Regions from separate parts of the Streptomyces sp. NPDC004610 genome, predicted to be linked through region 1. Evidence: riboswitches for the same ligand, from Rfam matches in the RefSeq annotation. Region 1 holds a riboswitch; each other region holds the start of a gene.
The links. Region 1 has a riboswitch for cobalamin ahead of cobN (cobaltochelatase subunit CobN). Riboswitches for the same ligand answer to the same signal wherever they lie in the genome.
Positions count from the first base shown of each region.

Region 1 (3,948 bases):
CCCCGCCCCCGCCGCCCCCGGCCCTACTGAACCCGCCGCCGTCCCCACTGAATCCACCAACCCCGTCCCCACCAACCCCGCCCCCACCCCGGCCAACCCCCACGAACGCCTCCGCAGCCACCCGTGCCGCCCTCGGCGCGTCCTGCCAGGCCACCCACACCCGTTCAGCGACATACCGTTCCTCGTCCAGCGGCCCCGCCCACAGCACCGCGCCCCCGTCCGCCGCCGCCCGCAGCGTTACATCCGCGCCCAGCCCGGCCACATCCCCGCGCCCGTCGTCCAGCGCGAACAGGAACCGTCCCGACAGCTCCCGGGCGGGCCCGCTCGCGCACAACTCCCCGTCCAGGGCGGTGAGCCAGGGCCGCACCTCACCGCACCCGCGCCCGTCGAGGCCGGACAGCGGGGAGGCGACGACATTGCGCACCCGCTCGTGCGCGGACGACGGCAGCAGTCCGGCCGCGTCCAGCAGCGCGGCCAGTTCCGCCCCGCACCCCTCGGCCAGTCCGCGCAGCTGCACATTGCCGCGCGAGGTCAGATGGAGATCCCCGTCGCCCAGTCGCCGGGCCGCGTCGGCGAGGGCCTCGGCCTGCGGGAGGGTGAGCACACCCCCGGGAATCCGTACCCGGGCGAGCGCCCCGTCGTCCGCCGGGTGCAGCCGCAGGGCCCCCGGACAGGCGTCGCCGCGCTCCCGCGCCGCTGTGGCCTGGGGAGATGGGCGGGAGGTAGCCGTGGACATGGCGGCGAGCATACCTATCGTCATTCCGGCGGTATCGCCCGCCCGCGCTTCCCGCCCCTTACTGGGCTGCTTACTATGCTCCTCGGTGGATCATCAGATCCACACCATCGCCATGACGGCGACCAGGGGAGGAAGCCCGGTGCGACTCCGGCGCGGTCCCGCCACTGTGAGTCCGGCCACTTGGCCGGGCGAGTCAGGAACTCCCGCCGTCCGACACCGCCCGGGGCGCGGACACCCCGAGGAAGGCCGACGCCGCATGATCCTTCTGCTGTCGACGTCCGACACCGACCTGCTCAGCGCCCGCGCGGCGACCGGCCCGGTCCCGTACCGCTTCGCCAACCCCTCCCGGCTCCCGCTGGACGATCTGCCCGCGCTTCTCGACGACGCCGAACTGGTCGTCGTACGGCTGCTGGGCGGGTTGCGGGCCTGGGAGGACGGGCTGGCGACCCTGCTCGCGGACGGCCGTCCGGTCGTCGTCCTCACCGGGGAACAGGCCCCGGACGCGCAACTCATGGCCGCCTCCACGGTGCCCGTGGGGATCGCCGCCGAGGCGCACGCCTATCTGGCGCACGGCGGCCCCGCCAATCTGGAGCAGCTCGCGCGCTTCCTGTCCGACACGGTGCTCCTCACCGGCCACGGTTTCGAGGCCCCGGCATCCGCCCCCTCCTGGGGTCCCCTGGAACGCGCCGCCCGGGTGCCCGCGGCCGACGCCCCGACCGTCGCCGTCCTCTACTACCGAGCCCACCACATGAGCGGCAACACCGCCTTCGTGGACGCCCTCTGCACGGCCGTCGAGGACGCCGGGGGCCGCCCCCTGCCCCTGTACGTGGCGTCCCTGCGCGCCCCCGAAGCAGAGCTGATCGAGGAACTGCGGGCGGCCGACGCGATCGTGACGACGGTCCTCGCGGCGGGCGGCACCCGGCCCGCCGAGGCGTCCGCGGGCGGCGACGACGAGTCCTGGGACGCCGGCGCGCTCACCGCCCTGGACGTACCGATCCTCCAGGCGCTGTGCCTGACCGGCTCGCGCGCGGCCTGGGCCGGCAACGACGAGGGCGTCTCCCCGCTCGACGCCGCCAGCCAGATCGCCGTACCCGAGTTCGACGGGCGGCTGATCACCGTGCCGTTCTCCTTCAAGGAGATCGACGCCGACGGCCTGCCCGCCTATGTCGCCGACCCCGAGCGGGCCGCCCGCGTCGCCGGGATCGCCGTACGCCACGCCCGGCTGCGCCACATCCCGGCCGGAGCCAAGCGCCTCGCCCTGGTGCTGTCCGCCTACCCGACCAAGCACTCCCGGATCGGCAACGCGGTCGGCCTGGACACCCCCGCCAGCGCCGTCGCCCTGCTGCGACGGCTGCGGGAGGAGGGCTACGACTTCGGTGATACGCCCGTCCCGGGTCTCGCCTCGGGCGACGGCGACGAGCTGATCCGCGCGCTGATCGACGCGGGCGGCCACGACCAGGACTGGCTCACCGAGGAGCAGCTCGCCCGCAACCCGGTGCGGGTGCCCGCCGCCGACTACCGCCGCTGGTACGCCACCCTGCCGCAGGAGTTGCGGGACGCGGTCGAGGAGCACTGGGGCCCGCCGCCGGGCGAGCTGTTCGTGGACCGCAGCCGGGGCGGGGACGGCGACATCGTCCTCGCGGCGCTGCGCTACGGCAATCTCCTGATCCTCATCCAGCCGCCGCGCGGCTTCGGCGAGAACCCCATCGCCCTCTACCACGACCCCGATCTGCCGCCCTCCCACCACTACCTCGCCGCCTACCGCTGGATCGCCGCCCCCGTCGCCGACGGCGGCTTCGGCGCGGACGCGATGGTCCACCTCGGCAAGCACGGCAACCTGGAGTGGCTGCCCGGCAAGAACGCGGGCCTGTCCGCCGCCTGCGGGCCCGACGCCGCCCTCGGCGACCTCCCGCTCGTCTACCCGTTCCTCGTCAACGACCCCGGCGAGGGCACCCAGGCCAAGCGCCGCGTCCACGCCACCCTGGTCGACCATCTCGTCCCGCCCATGGCCCGCGCCGAGTCCTACGGCGACATCGCCCGCCTGGAACAGCTCCTGGACGAGTACGCGCAGATCTCCGCCATGGACCCGGCGAAGCTCCCCGCGATCCGCGCCCAGATCTGGACCCTCATCCAGGCCGCCCGCCTCGACCACGACCTCGGTCTCGACGACCGCCCCGACGACGACGGCTTCGACGACTTCCTCCTCCATGTCGACGGCTGGCTCTGCGAGGTCAAGGACGCCCAGATCCGCGACGGTCTGCACATCCTCGGAGCCCCGCCCACCGGCACCGCCCGCGTCGACCTCGTCCTCGCCATCCTGCGCGCCCGGCAGATCTGGGGCGGCGCCACCGCCCTGCCCGGACTGCGCGAGGCCCTCGGCCTGGACGAGTCCGCCGCCACCCGCACCACCGCCGACGACGCCGAGGCCCGCGCCCGCGCCCTCGTCCAGGCCATGGACGACGTCGGCTGGGACCCGGCCGCCGTCCCCGCCGAACACGGCGAGCAGGTCGCCGCCGTCCTGGACTTCGCCGCCCGCGAGGTCGTCCCGCGCCTGGCCGCCACCACCGCCGAACTCGACCACACCGTCCACGCCCTGAACGGCGGCTTCGTCCCCGCGGGCCCCTCCGGCTCCCCGCTGCGCGGCCTGGTCAACGTCCTGCCGACCGGCCGCAACTTCTACTCCGTCGACCCCAAGGCCATCCCCTCCCGCCTCGCCTGGGAGACCGGGCAGGCCCTCGCCGACTCCCTCCTGGAGCGCTACCGCACCGACCAGGGCGACTGGCCCACCTCCGTCGGTCTGTCCCTGTGGGGCACCAGCGCGATGCGCACCGCGGGCGACGATGTCGCCGAGGCCCTCGCCCTGCTCGGCATCCGCCCCCTCTGGGACGAGGCGTCCCGCCGCGTCACCGGCCTGGAACCCATCCCGGCCGCCGAACTCGGCCGCCCCCGCATCGATGTCACCCTGCGCATCTCGGGCTTCTTCCGCGACGCGTTCCCGCACACCGTCGCCCTGCTGGACGACGCCGTACGGCTCGCCGCGTCCCTGGACGAACCCGCCGACGCCAACCATGTCCGCGCCCATGTCCAGGCCGACCTCGCCGCCCATGGCGACGAACGCCGGGCCACCACCCGCATCTTCGGCTCCCGCCCCGGCACCTACGGCGCCGGGCTCCTCCAGCTCATCGACTCCCGCGACTGGCGCTCCGACGCCG
Region 1 covers NZ_JBEXLA010000035.1:108,869-112,816, forward strand. The annotation lists gene ABZX40_RS32015 (cobalamin biosynthesis protein CobG) at 1-736, opposite strand, end outside; cobalamin riboswitch at 805-960, shown strand; gene cobN (cobaltochelatase subunit CobN) at 993-3,948, shown strand, end outside.

Region 2 (3,948 bases), 100 kb from region 1:
GGCATCGCCACGATGGTGGCGGTGGTGGGGCTGTCCCAGTCCAGCAAGGCCGATCTGATGGCCCGGCTGGACCGGCTCGGCACCAATCTGCTCACCGCCGAGGTGGTCCCGGACACCGGGGCCCGGGAGGTCCGGCTGCCGAAGTCGGCGGTGGCGATGGTGGAGCGGATCGGCCCGGTCGAGCACGCCACCGCGACCGGTCAGGTCGACGCCCGGATCCGGCGCAGCGATGTGGTGCCGCCGGAGCGGACCTCGGGGGTGACCGCGCAGGCGGCCCGCACCGATCTGCTGACCGCGCTGGGCGCCGGGGTGGCGCGGGGCGTGTGGCTGGACCGGGCGAGCGAGCGGCTCCCGGTGACCGTCCTGGGCGCGCTGGCCGCCGAGCGGCTCGGGGTGACCGCGCCGGGCGAGACGATCGTGATGAACGACGAGCGGATGGTCGTCGTCGGGATCCTGGAGCCGGTGGAACTGGTGCCGACGCTGGACCGGGTCGCCCTGGTCGGCTTCCCGGCGGCCGAGAAGTACTTCGGTTTCGACGGGCATCCCTCGATGGTGTTCGAGCGGTCGCCGGACGCCACGGTCGAGGAGGTGCGGGCGGTGCTGGCGCGCACGGTGAGTCCGGGCGCGGAGGGGTACATCAAGGTGTCCCGGCCCTCGGACGCGCTCGCCGCGAAGGCGGCCACGGACCGGGGTCTGACCGCGCTGATGCTGGGCCTCGGGGCGGTGGCGCTGCTGGTCGGCGGGGTCGGGGTGGCCAACACCATGGTGATCTCGGTGCTGGAGCGCCGTCAGGAGATCGGGCTGCGCCGGGCGCTCGGGGCCACCCGGGGGGCGGTGCGGGCGCAGTTCCTGATGGAGTCGCTGCTGCTGTCGGCGCTGGGCGGGGCGGCGGGCGCGCTGCTGGGCACGGCCGCCACGTACGGTTTCGCGCTCGCCCAGGACTGGCGGCCGGTGGTGCCGCTCTGGGCCCCGGCGGGCGGTCTCGCCGCGACGCTGTTCATCGGGGCCCTGGCGGGTCTGTATCCGGCGGTGCGGGCGTCACGGCTGCATCCGACGGTGGCGCTGAACGGCACCTGACCGGACGAGCGGGGCCAGAGGGTGTCCGACGGATCTCCGCGGCGTCGCGACGCCCGGCACGCGCGCTCGCCGCCCGGATATCCGTCGGACTCCCCCTAGCCGCCCAGGCAGCAGTCACCGCACTTCGCCCCGGCCGGGGTGCGGTAGTAGAGACAGCAGCTGCGGCGGCGGAAGGCCAGGTCCGCTCCGGTGAAGCGGCCCGTCCCGGCGAGCCGTCCCCGGGTGAGCAGGTCACCGGCGAGGGCGGTGAGCGGGGCCCGTCGGCCGGGGTGGGCGGCCAGCAGGGCGCGGGCCGCTTCGGCGAGGGCGGACCCGGAGTTGCCGTCCAGCAGGCGGGGCGCGACCTTGGTGTCCAGTCCGGCGGCGAAGGCCCGCAGTTGGGCCGCGACCTGGTCACCGAGGGCGGCGGCGGGGTCGGGCAGCCGGTCGGCGTACCAGCCGGAGGGCCGCGCCAGTCGCAGACGGGGCCCGTCGTCGGCCCGCTGGAGGGAGGTGAGATCGAGGACGATGCCGTGCAGCAGGGCGCAGGCCAGCGCCGGGGACCAGAGCCGGGCGGCGTGACCGAGGTGGGCGATGGAGACGCCGACGCGGAGTTCCCCGGTCCGGTAGCGGTCGGCGACCGCGCGCGCCAGATCCCCGAAGCCGCGGTCGTACGACTCCTGAACGGGGTGCCAGCCGGTGGCGGGGCCTTCGGTGGGGAGGCTGAAGAACCCGCCGAGGGCGGCTACGTCGGCGAGGGCGCGGGCCACGGTCTCGGCGGGGACGGCGGCGCGTGGGGTCGGGCCGGGGGCGGGGGTGTTCATCTCAGCGCCCCGAAGGGGCGGTGCCACACCGGGTGTTCACGGCCTTCCGCCGGGCCGGGTGCCGGGGCGTTCACTGCTCCTCCCCGACGGGGGTCGCCCCGCGCCGCGGTGGGCGGAACACATACAGGTCCAGGATCGGTGGCGCAGGTGTGACGCCGGGGCCGCCGGAGCGGACCCAGGTGAGGATGTCCTCCGTGGCGTCGGGGTCGTTGACCAGGCCCAGCCACACCGGGTGGCCTCCGGCGGCCCGGCCCTCGGCGGAGGGCTGGACGACCACCACATTGGCCTGGTCGCAGACATCGAGGCAGTCGGAGATCCGGACCGGGGCGCCGGAGCGCAGCCGGGCGGTCTGGGCGGCGTGGTCGACGCCGGTCACCTTGGGGCTGCCGCAGCAGCAGTCACGGCAGACGACGATCCGGCAGGGTGCCGGTGGTGCGGGGTCGGTGGTGCGGGTCGGCCGTTCGGCCGGAGTCGTGGTCATGCCACGCCCTGCCTCTCTCCGGGGAGATCCGCCCCGGGGTCCGTCGAGGAGGCGACAGCGTATGAGTGTCTGGCTGCCGAGGCGGGCGTCCGGTGGTGGGTCGGCCGGGGTGCGCGCTTCGGTCACAGTGGCGGGACCGCGCCGGATTCTCACCGGCTTCCTCGGACCGCCGTCGCCTGGTCCGCGATCATCATCGCATCCGGGCGGGCGGTGTCCCAGAGGGCCTCGGGTCGGGCGGGAGCGGCTTTCCGAAGTGACTGTTTCCGGACGGGTCGTCCCGGTAGCATCACCGCGGCCGGTCCCGAGGGGCCGGGCACCACAACAGAAGAGGCGCACGTGCGGGGGAAGCCGGTGGGAATCCGGCGCTGACCTGCAACCGTGAACGGCCGTGGGACGGCCGTGAGTCGGGATACCCGGCGTGCGTGACCTATCGCTTCCCCCTGTCATGGTCCGCAGCGTGAAGCCGGGAGACACCGCCCTGTCAGGGCCGGTGGCTCCCTGCCGCGCGGCCGGCCCTCCGTCACCAGGAAGGCATCTCATGCGCCGCTCCACCCTCGCTCCCCGCTCGTCCCGCACCCTGATCGCCGCATCCGTCCTCGGGCTCACCCTGGCCTCCGCCCCGGCCGTCGCCCATGCCGACCCGGCCACGGTGAACACCAACGCCCCGGTCCGGGTCTCCCTCACCGTGCAGGGCCCCGACGGGCTGCTGTTCAAGGGGAAGGTCCGGACGAAGGGCCATGAGGTGACCACCGCCACCGGCGGCACCCACAGATGCGACGGCACCAACGGCGGCGCCCACCCCAGCGCCGTGCCGACGCCCACGGCCGCCCTCGACGACGCGGCCCGCAAGCACCACTTCACCTGGGACGGCAGCTGGTACCCGTCCTTCGAGGACTTCTTCGTGGAGTCCATCAAGGACGTCAGCGGCGGCGGGGTCGCCTACTGGAACATCTCCGTCAACGGCACCCCGACCCCGGTCGGCGGCTGCCAGTTCGAGCTGAACGCGGGGGACAAGGTCGCCTTCACCTGGACCGCGTTCTAGCCGTACCGCCCGTGCGGGCCGGGGACGGCGGCAGCCGCGTCCCCGGCCCGCACGGCTGTCAGGCGCCCCAGCGCACCGCCAGGGTGTCGCCCACATTGACCGTGGTCTGCCGGGTCGCCGCGGTGAACGCCGAGCCGTCGATGCTGACCTTCCAGGTGCTGGATCCGCTGTTGGCCTTGCCGTTGACCGCGGTGACCGGGCCGGTGCCGGAGGCCGGGGTGACCGAGGTGACACAGCCTGCCGGGGTGGCGGCGGTGGTCGCCGCGTCCAGGACCGCGCCCAGGGTGGTGGTCGTCCCGGTCGGGGTGACGGCGACCGAGCACACCTTGAGGCCGCCGGCGCCGTCGTCGACCGTCAGGGCGAGCCGGGTCGCCGTACCGGAGGTGAAGGTGCTCTGGCCCACCCACTGCGGGGCACCGGCGGTGGTGGGGACGGGCGGGGCGGAGGTGAAGCCGCCGCCCGCGACCGCGCGCAGCCCGTCGATGGAGGCGTAGGCGGAGGGGGCGGTGTCGGTGGGGAGGTACTTGAAGCCGCCGCCCGGGTTG
Region 2 covers NZ_JBEXLA010000035.1:4,299-8,246, reverse strand. The annotation lists gene ABZX40_RS31560 (ABC transporter permease) at 1-1,077, shown strand, start outside; gene ABZX40_RS31555 ((2Fe-2S)-binding protein) at 1,173-1,880, opposite strand; gene ABZX40_RS31550 ((2Fe-2S) ferredoxin domain-containing protein) at 1,951-2,361, opposite strand; cobalamin riboswitch at 2,425-2,524, opposite strand; cobalamin riboswitch at 2,679-2,798, shown strand; gene ABZX40_RS31545 (DUF4430 domain-containing protein) at 2,900-3,403, shown strand; gene ABZX40_RS31540 (prenyltransferase/squalene oxidase repeat-containing protein) at 3,462-3,948, opposite strand, start outside.
Region 2: linked by a shared signal. The riboswitch ahead of ABZX40_RS31545 (DUF4430 domain-containing protein) and the one ahead of cobN (cobaltochelatase subunit CobN) in region 1 are both predicted to bind cobalamin.

Region 3 (3,948 bases), on a different contig from region 1:
TTCACCTGGAGGAACTCACCCGACAGCGTCTCGCGCTTGAACAGGTTGGACACCTGCGGCTCGATGCACTCGTACACCCCGGCGATGGAGGCGATGGTCGCGGTCGGGGCGATGGCCAGCAGCAGGGAGTTGCGCAGCCCGGTGACGGCGATACGTTCCCGCAGCGCGGCCCACCGCTCGGGCCAGGCGGTGGTGACCCCGTAGTGGTCGGGGTGCAGCACCCCTCGGGCGGTACGGGTCTTCTCCCAGGCAGGCAGCGGGCCGACCCGCTCGGCGAGATCGGCGGACGCCTCGTACGCGGCCAGCATGATCCGCTCGGCGATCCGGGTGGACAGCGCCTTCGCCTCCGGCGAGTCGAAGGGCAGCCGCAGCTTGAAGAAGACGTCCTGGAGGCCCATCGCGCCCAGGCCGACCGGCCGCCAGCGGGAGTTGGAGCGGCCCGCCTGCTCGGTCGGGTAGAAGTTGATGTCCACGACCCGGTCGAGGAAGGTCACGGCGGTACGGACGGTCTCGTCCAGCCGCTCCCAGTCGATGTCCCCGGTGGCCTGGTCGACGAAGGCGCCGAGATTGACCGACCCGAGATTGCAGACGGCCGTCTCGCCGTCGTCCGTCACCTCCAGGATCTCCGTGCAGAGATTGGAGGAGTGGACGACCTGGCCGGGCTCGGCGGTCTGGTTGGCGGTGCGGTTGGCGGCGTCCTTGAAGGTCATCCAGCCGTTGCCGGTCTGGGCGAGGGTGCGCATCATGCGCCCGTACAGATCGCGGGCGGGCAGGGTCTTGCGCGCCAGCCCCTTCGCCTCCGCCGCCCGATAGGCCGCGTCGAACTCGTCCCCCCACAGATCCACCAGCTCCGGCACATCCGCCGGGGAGAACAGCGACCAGACGCCGTCGGAGTCGACCCGCCGCATGAACTCGTCCGGCACCCAGTGCGCGAGATTCAGATTGTGGGTACGCCGGGCATCCTCACCGGTGTTGTCGCGCAGCTCCAGGAACTCCTCGATGTCGGAGTGCCAGGTCTCCAGGTACACCGCCGCCGCGCCCTTGCGCCGCCCGCCCTGGTTCACGGCGGCCACCGAGGCGTCCAGCGTCTTCAGGAACGGCACGATCCCGTTGGAGTGCCCGTTGGTGCCCCGGATCAGCGAACCGCGTGACCGGATCCGGGAGTACGACAGCCCGATGCCGCCGGCGTGCTTGGAGAGCCGGGCGACCTGGTGGTAGCGGTCGTAGATGGAGTCCAGCTCGTCCTTGGGGGAGTCGAGGAGGTAGCAGGAGGACATCTGGGGGTGGCGGGTGCCGGAGTTGAAGAGGGTGGGGGAGGAGGGGAGGTAGTCCAGCCGGCTCATCAGCCGGTAGAGGGCCGCCACCTCGTCCAGCGCGCGGACGGTCCCGTCCTCCGCCAGCCCGGCCGCCACCCGCAGCAGGAAGTGCTGGGGGGTCTCGATCACCTTGCGGGTGATGGGGTGGCGCAGCAGGTAGCGGCTGTGCAGGGTGCGCAGCCCGAAGTAGCCGAAGAGGTCGTCGGCGGTCGGATCGATGAGGCCGTCGAGCCGCTCCGCGTACGTCTGTACGAAATCGTGGGTGCGGTCGGCGATCAGGCCCTCGCGGTGACCGGTCGCCACCGACCCGGTGAAGGTGGTGACACCCTGCGAGGCGGCCTCGGCGGCGATGGTGAGGGTCAGCAGCCGGGCGGCCAGCCGGGAGTAGGCGGGGTCCTCGGAGATCAGCCCGGCAGCGGCCTCGGTCGCCAGCTCCCGCAACTCCGCCTCGTCCGCGCGGGCGGAACGGCCCCGCAGCGCGGCGGCGGCCACCCGGCCGGGGTCGGCGTCGGGGAGGTCGGCGGTCAGCGTCGTCAGCGTCCGCAGGAGGGCGGTTCCGGGACCGTCGGGCTCCGTGGCGGTAGCCGCGGGGGTGACTGCTGAAGCCGGGTCTGCTGGCGCGATCGTCACGTGGGGCTCTCCCTCGCTCGGCACGGGGCCTCGGGGAGGGCAGGGGGCGGTGACGCACGAGCGCGGGTACGCGTCGCGTCCACCGGCCCATTCCACGAGGCCCGGACGTCATGGCACCCGGGCCGGGTGGCCGGGCGCACTGTCGGCAGGTCCTCGGACTGGCCATGGCGTGCTGACACGGGGCTGGATGGCACCGCGAATACGCACATGTACACCGTTGCGGGACAGTTCCGGATTCGCACCGGATTCCCCTGCGGCGACAGCGAGCATGAGCATACATGTAGTGCCCGGTCGCCGTGTCACCCCCAGATGTTGTGTCGCGCCGGTTTCACAGTGTCAACTCGTAGGTGAGAAGAGTGAGGTCGTCCAGGTGCGGCACGGGATTCCAGTCCCGGTGCGGGGTACGGACGAAACCGAGCCGTTCGTAGAGGCGGTGGGCGGCGTGCATCCCGCTCTGCGTGGACAGCACGATGCGCTCCGCGCCGGGGCGAGCGATGCAGGCCCGGACGAGGGCCTCACCGATGCCGTGACGCCGGGCTTTGGGCGCGACGGCGAGGATGCGGATCTCGGCCTCGTCGCTCGCGGCGGCGGGCGTCCCGCCGGGTGCGATGAAGATCACGGTGTCGGCGGCTCGGTCGGGAACGCCGGTGCGTGGGGGTGGGATGCCGGGTGCGGGTCGTGGTGGGCTGGTCGCGCAGTTCTCCCCCAGAGGGGGCACCCCCACCCCCAGAGGGGGCACCCCCAGCGCCCCTTAGGGGGGTGGGGGTGCTCGGCGTTCAGAGGGTGGCTGGTTGGGCCCGTGGGCGCCGTCTCCTCGTCAGGACCGGTCGACCCCGAACTCGTACGCGACTTCCCAGCGCACGTTCGGCACGGCGATGTCCGCCGTCTCGATGGGGCGTCCGTCCGTGTCGTAGTAGGTGCGCTCGATCGTGAGCAGCAGGTCGCCGAGGTTGATGCCGAGCAGGTTGGCCTGTTCCTGGGTGGCGCGGCCGGGGCGCGGGATCTCGACGGCGGTGTCGATGACGACACCGAGGGACCGCATGCGCTCGACCACCCCCATGCCCGCGAGCGGACCCATCTCGGGGAGTACGACCGGAGTGCCGTCCGTGATCGCCATGGGCTCCCACGACTCGGAGAGCTGGACCGGCTGACCGTCGCCGAGGAACTCGTACCGTGTGAAGACGCAGAGGTCTCCGGGCTCGATGGCCAGGCGCTCCGCGATGCGTTCCGGGGCGGGGGTGCGGGCGGCGCTGTGCGCCTCCCAGGTGCCGGTCCTGCCCTGCTCCTTCATGTCGGCGCGGAACGGTGAACCGCCACGCCGTTCGCGGTGGCGGGAGCGGACCATACGGAGCCGTGGGCGTGGCTTGCGGACGTACGTCCCTGATCCGGCGCGGCCTTCCAGGAGGCCCTCGATGATCAGGCGGTCGACGGCACGCTGGGTGACGTTCCTGCCCACGCCGTACTCGTCGGCGAGCTGCGCGCGCGAGGGCAGGCGCTCACCGACGGCCCATTCTCCGGCGAGGATGCGGGCGCGCAGGACGTTGGCCAGGTCAAGGTGGGGGGCCTCTTGGGGCATGGTGGCTCTCTGGTTTCCCTTGGCGGTCGGGTAATTCACTCTCGTCGGCTCACGCAAGCGGCGGGCCGGATTCTGTCCCGTGGCTTCCACGAACGTGGGCGGGCATCAGATGCAGTAGGGGTCTTCCGCTATCGAGGATTCGATCTGTTCCAGAGCGTCTCGTAGACCGCTGGGAACAGCGCGCAGTGTTCTGCCGTAGCGGGCCGTTCTGGTCAGTAGTCGGAGGGTGCGGGCTGAGGATGTCTCGCCGATGACCGGGACGATCGACGTGGCCAGTTCCTCGGCCTCCTGCCACGCCTCCACTCCCAGATAGCAGGCCAGGAGGCGGACCCCGGAGATACCCCGGTATCCCACCTTGGCCCCCGCTTCCTGGCGCACGGCTCTTTGGAGGTAGGGAATCCCCTTCTTCCACTCTCCCCAGTCCTG
Region 3 covers NZ_JBEXLA010000002.1:48,363-52,310, forward strand. The annotation lists gene ABZX40_RS02345 (ribonucleoside-diphosphate reductase subunit alpha) at 1-1,946, opposite strand, end outside; cobalamin riboswitch at 2,073-2,229, opposite strand; partial or broken gene ABZX40_RS02350 (GNAT family N-acetyltransferase) at 2,275-2,520, opposite strand; gene ABZX40_RS02355 (GntR family transcriptional regulator) at 2,764-3,522, opposite strand; gene ABZX40_RS02360 (helix-turn-helix transcriptional regulator) at 3,628-3,948, opposite strand, start outside.
Region 3: linked by a shared signal. The riboswitch ahead of ABZX40_RS02345 (ribonucleoside-diphosphate reductase subunit alpha) and the one ahead of cobN (cobaltochelatase subunit CobN) in region 1 are both predicted to bind cobalamin.

Region 4 (3,948 bases), on a different contig from region 1:
CGTCCAGCCGCTCGCGTCGGGCCTGATCCGCCGGATGCCGTACGCGCTCGCCCTCGCGGTCGGGTTCGCGGGGCTGGCGGGCGGGCTGGCGGTGCTGGCCGTCGGGAGCCGTCCGGCACTGCTGGCGGGCGGGGCGCTGATCACGCTGGGCGACATCGTGCTGTTCCTCAAGAACGACCTGGAGGCACTGGCCCGCAGCCCCCGCTCCGACGCGGTGGTCTTCGGCCAGCAGCGGCTGGCGGCGGGACTCGGCGCCTGCGCCAGCGGCATCCTGGGCGGCCAGCTCTACGGGCTCGGCGCACAGGCCGGGAACACCGGCGCCTTCTGGCTGCTGGCCGCCGCCCAGTGCCTGCTGCTGCCCCCGCTGCTGCTGACCCTGCGCCGCGGCCCCCGGCCCGCCGCGGTGATCCCCTCCACGACGAAGGAGACCGAGCCCTCATGACCGAGACCGGCGGGTTCCAGGACGACGACTTCTGGACCGAGTTCCATGACTTCCTCTTCTCCGAGCAGCGCCACACCCAGGCCGCCGAACTCGTCGGCGGCTCACCCCTGCTGGCCTTCCCGGCGGCCTCCCGGGTCCTGGACCTGTGCTGCGGTCCGGGGGTGTTCACCGTGCCGCTGGCCCTGCGCGGCCACATCGTCACCGGGGTGGACCGCAGCGCGCCCCTGCTGGAGCGGGCCCACAAGCACGCGGCCGGGTCGGGCGCCGAGGTCACCCATGTCCGCGCCGACGCCCGCGCCTACAGCGCGCCCGGCGCCTTCGACATCGTCCTCAATCTGTTCACCTCGTTCGGCTACTTCGAGGACCCGGCGGACAACGCGCGGGTGCTGCGGACCATGTACGACTGCCTCGTGCCGGGCGGCACGCTGGTGCTGGATCTCGCGGGCAAGGAACTGCTGGCCCGCCGGGTGACCCCGCCGAAGGTGGTGCGGCGCGGGGAGGATCTGATGGTGCAGACGGATACCGTGCTGGACGACTGGGCGCGGCTGCGCAGCGACTGGGTGCTGGTGCGGGGCGACCGGGTGACCCGGGCCACCCTGGTGTGGTTCGTCTACAGCGCGGTGGAGCTGCGGCGGATGGCCGAGGAGGCCGGGTTCGGCCGGGTGGAGATCTTCGGCGGCTTCGACGGCCGCCCCTACGACGAGAACGCGGAGCGGCTGGTGCTGCGGGCGGTCCGCGAGGCGTAAGGGGTCCGCCGGAGCCCGGGGTGTGACATCCCCGACCTTTGACCAGGACCGGACGGAACGTAGGATCACGAGGTCAACACCGCGACGGGAATCAGGAAGCCGGTGCGAGTCCGGCACGGTCCCGCCACTGTGACCGGGGAGTGCACCCTTCTGCATGCCACTGCGCGCGGCGCGGGAAGGCGGGGGGAGAACGTCGATCCGGGAGTCAGGACACTGGCCTGTCGCGGGCCCGTTCCGAGGAGCGCGGACTCCCCAGGAGGCTTCACCGTGTACGACGGCCTGTCCCGTCCCCCGCTGTCCACCCCTGCCCGGGTGCCTGCCCATGTGCCCGCCCGTGCCGTACGGGTCACGGCGCTCGCCCTGTCGGCGATGCTGCTCGCCGCCGGCTGCGGCGCCTCGGACGACCCGGCAGCCGACGACCCGAAACCGTCGGGCACGAAGGCCGCCGGGTTCCCCCTCACCGTCGAGAACTGCGGGGTGAGCACGACCTACGACGCCCCGCCCGAGCGGGTCGTCACCATCCACCAGCACCCGGCGGAGCTGATGCTCGCGCTGGGCCTGAAGGACCGCATGGTCGGCACCGCGTTCCCCGACTCGGCGGTACTGCCCGAACTGGAGGCCGATTTCGAGGCGATCCCGGAACTGGCCGAGAAGGAACCGTCGTTCGAGACGATCCTGGAGGCCGAACCCGATCTGGTCTACGGCGGCTACGGCAGCGCCTTCGCCGACAACGAGGGCCGCTCCCGCAAGGCGTTCACCGACACGGGCATCGACACCTACCTCAACCGCGAGTACTGCGCCGAGAACCAGTCGGTGACCATGAAGGACACCTACGACGAGATCCGCACCGTCGGCGACATCTTCGGGGTGCCGCAGCGGGCGGACGACCTGGTCGCCGACCTTGAGGACCGGGTGGAGAAGGCGTCCGCCGCCGTCGAGGGCGCGGACCCGGTGCCGGTGTTCGTCTACGACAGCGGCGACAAGTCCGCGTTCACGGCGGGCGGCAAGGGGCTGGGCAGCGAGCTGATCCGGCTGGCGGGCGGCGAGAACGTCTTCGCCGACCTGGACGAGGTCTTCGGGGACGTCTCCTGGGAGCAGGTCGTCGAGCGCAAGCCCGAGGTCATCGCCATCTACGACTACGCCGGGGCGGGCAGCGTCGAACGGAAGAAGGAGTTCCTGCTCGCGCAGCCCGCCCTCGCGGACGTACCGGCCATCAAGAACGAGCGGTTCACGGTACTGCCGCTGACGGCGGCCCTGGTCGGTATCCGGTCGGCGTACGCCGTCGAGGACCTGGCGCCCGCGCTGCACCCGGAGCGCTTCGAGTGACGCTGCCCGTCGCCGACCGGGCCGGGGCGGTGGGGCGGCGGCTGACGCTCACCGGGACGCTGCTCATCCTCACCCTCCTGCTGCTGGCCTCCATGACGGCGGCGCTGGCCATCGGCTCGGTGCCGGTGCCGCCGGGGCAGGTGTGGGGGATCGTCACCCACGCGCTGGGCGCGGGCTGGGTCGAGCCGGACTGGTCCGGGGCCCGGGAGACCATCGTGCTGGACGTGCGCGCGCCGCGGGTGCTGCTGGGCGCGGTGGCCGGTGCCGGGCTCGCGGTGGTGGGGACGGCGATGCAGGCCCTGCTGCGCAATCCGCTGGCCGAGCCCTATCTCCTCGGGGTGTCCTCCGGGGCGTCGCTCGGGGCGGTCGTGGTGATCGTGTTCGGGCTGACCGTGCTGGGGCCGGTGTCGCTCTCGGTGGCGGCCTTCGCGGGCGCCCTGGGCTCACTGATGCTGGTGTACGCCACCGCCCGCACCGGCGGCCGGATCACCTCCGTACGGCTGGTGCTGGCCGGGGTGGCGATCGCGGCGGTGCTCACCGCGGCGATGAATCTGCTGCTGCTCACCGCCGACCGGGGCAACCAGGCACGCGAGGTGCTGGCCTGGACGCTGGGCGGGCTCGGCGGGGTCAGCTGGGGCACGCTGTGGCTGCCGGTGGCCGCGCTCGCCACCGGGGTCGGGGTGCTGCTGGTGCAGGCCCGGAATCTGAATCTGCTGCTGGCGGGTGAGGAGGCGGCGACCACGATGGGGCTGGACGTGGCCCGGTTCCGGGCCCGGATGTTCGTGCTGCTGTCGCTGGTCACGGGGGTGCTGGTGGCGGCGGCCGGGCCGATCGGCTTCGTCGGGCTGATGCTGCCGCATGTGGTGCGGCTGCTGGTGGGCGGCGACCACCGCCGGGTGCTGCCGACGGCCGCGCTGGGCGGGGCGGTGTTCCTGGTCTGGGCCGATGTGGCCGCCCGGACGGTGGCCGCGCCGCTGGAGATCCCGGTCGGGGTGCTCACGGCGTTGTGCGGCGGACCGTTCTTCCTGTGGTTGATGCGCCGGGACGCCCGGCGCGGTACGGATCGAGGAGGGGCATGAGCCCGGCCGAACTCGTCGTGGACGCGGTCACGCTCACCGCGGGCACCCGGCGGCTGGTGGAGGAGGTGTCGCTGAGCGCCGGGCGGGGCGAGGTGATCGGCCTGGTCGGCCCCAACGGCAGCGGCAAGTCCAGTCTGCTGCGGGCCGTGTACCGGGTGCTGCGCCCGGTGGCGGGCACGGTCCGGGTGGACGGGGCGGACGCCTGGACGCTGCCGGTGCGGCGGCTGGCCCGGACGGTGGCGGCGGTGGTGCAGGAGGCGGGCGCCGACTTCGATCTGACGGTCCGCGAGGTGGTCGCGATGGGCCGCACCCCGCACAAACGCCTCCTCGACGGCGACACCGGGGACGATCTGCG
Region 4 covers NZ_JBEXLA010000017.1:9,475-13,422, forward strand. The annotation lists gene ABZX40_RS20135 (MFS transporter) at 1-442, shown strand, start outside; gene ABZX40_RS20140 (class I SAM-dependent methyltransferase) at 439-1,188, shown strand; cobalamin riboswitch at 1,259-1,408, shown strand; gene ABZX40_RS20145 (ABC transporter substrate-binding protein) at 1,456-2,514, shown strand; gene ABZX40_RS20150 (iron ABC transporter permease) at 2,517-3,593, shown strand; gene ABZX40_RS20155 (ABC transporter ATP-binding protein) at 3,590-3,948, shown strand, end outside.
Region 4: linked by a shared signal. The riboswitch ahead of ABZX40_RS20145 (ABC transporter substrate-binding protein) and the one ahead of cobN (cobaltochelatase subunit CobN) in region 1 are both predicted to bind cobalamin.